Regions from separate parts of the Paenibacillus sp. FSL M8-0212 genome, predicted to be linked through region 2. Evidence: riboswitches for the same ligand, from Rfam matches in the RefSeq annotation. Region 2 holds a riboswitch; the other holds the start of a gene.
The links. A riboswitch is a leader RNA that binds a small molecule or an ion and turns the genes downstream of it on or off. The one in region 2 is predicted to bind thiamine pyrophosphate.

Region 1: it holds a riboswitch for thiamine pyrophosphate, as region 2 does, so the genes downstream of both, thiC (phosphomethylpyrimidine synthase ThiC) here and MKX68_RS08735 (ABC transporter substrate-binding protein) in region 2, are expected to answer to the same signal.

The regions. Positions count from the first base shown of each region.
Region 1 covers NZ_JBBORP010000001.1:1,749,436-1,751,600, reverse strand. The annotation lists gene MKX68_RS07690 (IclR family transcriptional regulator) at 1-688, shown strand, start outside; TPP riboswitch at 838-951, shown strand; gene thiC (phosphomethylpyrimidine synthase ThiC) at 1,372-2,165, shown strand, end outside.
Region 2 covers NZ_JBBORP010000001.1:1,984,188-1,986,352, reverse strand. The annotation lists gene MKX68_RS08735 (ABC transporter substrate-binding protein) at 1-713, opposite strand, end outside; TPP riboswitch at 1,022-1,134, opposite strand; gene MKX68_RS08730 (NAD-dependent epimerase/dehydratase family protein) at 1,280-2,035, opposite strand; gene MKX68_RS08725 (VOC family protein) at 2,053-2,165, opposite strand, start outside.

The DNA of each region.
Region 1 (2,165 bases), 230 kb from region 2:
ATGTTTTACCACACGCAGTGATCTGGGACTCACCGAAATTGCCAGCCAGATCGGCCTGCACAAAAGTACAGTGCACCGTTTGATGGCTACGCTGGAGGATCGAGGGTTCGTGATCCGTGATGCAGCAACAGAGAAGTACCGACTTGGCATCCGAATCTGGGAGCTGTCAGCTCATATGTCCCGAAGCGATGATCCCGCTATTCTGCTGCTGCCTGCAATGGAGCGACTGAGAGATCGATTGGGGGAGACCGTGAGTCTGTACCTGCGTGATGGGAGTGAACGGATACGGATTCAGGCTGTGCAAAGTGATCAGGCGATTCGCCGAGTCGCTCCCGTTGGTGTTAGACTCCCGCTGTCTGTGGGCGCTTCCAGCAAAGTCCTGATGGCGTTTGCCACGGACGAGGATCGTGAAGAACTGATGAACGGGCCGGAATGGCCGGTGTTTATTGATCCGGCGGTGTACTTGGCGCAAATGGGAGATATCCGGGATAACGGATATGCGACGAGTTATGAGGAACGTGAGCCGGGAGCTGCCGCGGTATCTGTACCTATTATGGATCGCAGAGGTAATATTGCAGCTGCCCTCTCGGTCTCAGGGCCTGTCAGTCGACTCTCGCAGGAGACATTGCATGAATACGCACCTGTGTTGAAGGATGCTGCTACGCAGATGGGGCTCATGTTATCCTGATGTTTATGTAAGTTTTTTTCTCCAATTGAGTTAATGGTCTGGAATATAAAGGTTGTTTTTATGTTCCGGTTGCGCTACTCTGTAATGGACGGCCCAACGGGGCCAGCTTCATTGAATATGAACGGCGGCTTATGTAAGTCGCAACTTACTAACGTTACTGGGGGAGTCCGAATTGTCCGGACTGAGACGGAATCGCATGAGATTCCGGACCCTTTGCACCTGATCTGGATCATACCAGCGTAGGGAAGTAATCGGCGATATGACCACAACCACCACATGATGTGACCCTGGTAGGGCTCCGTTAAGGAGCTGATTGAAGGTGCATTATTGGTGATGGACATAAAAGTCGGTTCCTTCGGGGACCGGCTTTTTTATATACAGTGAACGGGCGATATAGCGCGGATTTTATGGGCTCCTTTTTCAATAACCTGCAAAAGTGGGCTTGGATGATGAGAGAGAAGTCGCCATAGATTCATGATCTGTGGCAGCCTCCGTCTGTTGTGAACTGTACATGAAAAGTGTCTCCCCTGGTCTGGCGTAGGATCGCTCTTTCTTCTCTGCATTGTGCATGATTTGGGACAGGTACGTAAGCGAGCTAACGATGATACCAACCAAACAAGCGACGAACACTGAGGAGGAGACAAGCGAACATGAGTACAGGAAATCGAACGGGACAACAAGCGATGGAACAGGAACATAACGATCAGCAGGTGGAAAAGGAAACAGGGGCGGCCGGACGGGTTCAGCCCTTTCCGGGCAGCCGCAAAGTCTACATTCAGGGCTCACGGCCGGACATTGCTGTACCGGAACGTGAGATAGCCCTTCATGACACAAATACTCCCCAAGGGGTGGAGCATAACGAACCGCTGCGTGTCTACGATACGAGTGGCCCGATGACCGATCCCGCATTTCATGCGGATATCCGTGCAGGTCTGCCAGCCCTGCGCACCCGTTGGATCACAGAGCGTGGCGATGTCGAAGCTTACCAAGGCCGTACAGTTAAACCGGAGGATAACGGACTGAAGCCCGGGGGAAAGAGAGCCGGCGCCGAAGAGTACCCTGGATTGCGTGGAAAACCGCTACGGGCACAGACAGGACGCTGTGTGACCCAGATGCACTACGCGAGGCAGGGAGTCATTACGGCAGAGATGGAGTTTGCCGCCATTCGTGAAGGCGTGGAACCGGAATTTGTGAGGCAGGAGCTGGCGAGTGGACGGGCCATTCTGCCATCCAACATCAATCACCCGGAGAGTGAGCCGATGTTGATCGGTCGTCATTTTCACGTGAAGATCAATGCCAACATAGGTAACTCTGCCGTATCTTCTTCCATCGAGGAAGAGGTCGAGAAGATGACCTGGGCGGTACGCTGGGGATCGGATACCGTGATGGATCTGTCCACAGGCAAAAACATTCATACCACCCGGGAATGGATCATCCGCAATTCACCTGTGCCGATTGGCACGGTGCCGCTGTATCA
Region 2 (2,165 bases):
ACAGGCGTGTAATAATCCAGTGCATCTGAATAATCCTTCACATATAACATGTCGATCGGTTCCCCGCGTAGTTCGGCTTCAATCCCCGTCCAAGCGTAGAAAATCCACGCGAAATCAATATCCCGTTTCACTGCGGTGAAAAAGTCGGCATCACCCATGTTAATGTTTTTCACTTTGGATACATCGGCTCCGTCGCCTTCCATAATGGATTGCATCACGGCTTCTTCCACTGGGGAACCCCAACCGCCATAGGTTTTGCCTTCAAAATCTTTCGGTGATTTGATATTCCGATCCGCCGGAGCAGCGAACCCGGATGTATTATGCTGAATAACTGCTGCGATGGAGACGAGAGGAACATCCTGTGTGCGGGCTTGAGTTACACTCTCCTGATAACTTACGCCAAAAGGCACTTCGTTCGATGCAACCATCGTATCTGCGCCACCGGCACCTGGTTGTACAATCTCCACGTTTAAGCCTTCGGCCTTGTAAAAACCTTGATCTACAGCCGCATACAGGCCGGTATGATTCGTATTTGGTGTCCAGTCGAGCACCACTTTAATATCTTTCAGGGCGGCAGTGTCACCTTCGTTGCTGCTTTCCGTATTTGTGTTGCCGTTCTGCCCAGCTGGGGCAGCTTCTTTGCCACCACATGCGGCTACAGTCACCATAAGCACGCATAAGAGCAACAATCCCATCGTTTTACGCCATTTCATCTTTGATTCTCTCCTTCGGTATGTCCGGCCGAGTGGCACGGGGTACTCCTTGGCTTCATATCCAATCATCTTGCATAAATCAAAAGATTTATACCAGTTGAGATCCGGATGACGTTATTTTTGAACGAAAATAAAACGTCCATCGATGTCATTCAAGGAAGCCAGACCGCGTTTAGCGGCAGTTTTTCTTGCAATATCAGAAAGGTGATGCTTCCAAACTTTTACTTTCTGATATAACAAAAAAAGCGTCCCGTAATCCGGGACGCGTGCAGGCGTTAGAGAGGTGGCGTTCAGCCATAGGGCTGTGCCATTTCGATATACTCCGATTCCTACGCTGGCATGATCCAGATCAGGTCTAAGGGTTAGTATCTTGGTGGGATACACTCTCAGCCGGCCAATTCCGACTCCCCTGGGAAACTATGAAGTTACGGGCATTACTAGGTGTAATTATAGGCCAGCAGGTGGAACGTGTCCAGTCAGGAACTGGATGGGGACACGTATGAACTTATCAAACAGACCGTTATACATATGTATAACGGTCTGTTTGGATGTGTTATTTTCATTAATTATCGTGGCGAATCATATAAGGAAATCTGACTGAGTGCAAAAGCATCGGATTTTGGGTCATAGCCTACCTGTTTCTGAGTGGTTTCCAGATTCAATCGTTTAAACCGATTATTCGAGATCCCATGCAGTATGGTGAAGGGTTCCAGATCAGTAGTTGTAATTGCTTTGAACATCAAATCACACAAGTCAGCCGGACTAATATACGCGCTCACATCCCTTGCCTCCAGCACGGGTCCGTCCGGTTGAAAATCATCATATGCACCTATACGTATTGCTACACTTTGTAAACCTTCGGTATACGCAAAATAGGAAGCGAGTGATTCTCCAAAACATTTGCTAACCCCGTACAAATTCCGTGGGCGTGTTGGCATGTCCGGATAGACTTGAGCATCAATGGGATACCCCTCAATCGTCTGTGCACTGCTTGCAAGAATGACTCTTCGTACACCTTGGTCTTTAGCTGCACGGAATACATTAAATGTACCTTTGATATTGATATCCAACAACGATTCATAGAATCCGGCATGCGGGGAAGGGTCTCCCGCCAGATGTACAACCACATCCATGCCTTCGCATGCATGCTGACAGGCTTCGGGGTCTGTCACATCCAGTGTCATGATCTCATGACGGGTTTCTTGATACGTTTGCAGTCTGTCGGTATTCAAATCCGTTAGTCGCAGGTGATATGCTTCTGACAAGTATTGGGACAAATCACGTCCAATTTTCCCGGCTGCGCCCGTAATTAAAATGTTCATGAAATCAACTCCAATTCTTAGCGCTGGAAGAACTCAATCCATTCCTTTTCAGGTCCATAGATGAAGAAGTAGCGGTAACCGTTAGGCAGTGTGATAATCTCTCCATCGATAAATTCGGCTTCGGTGGCTT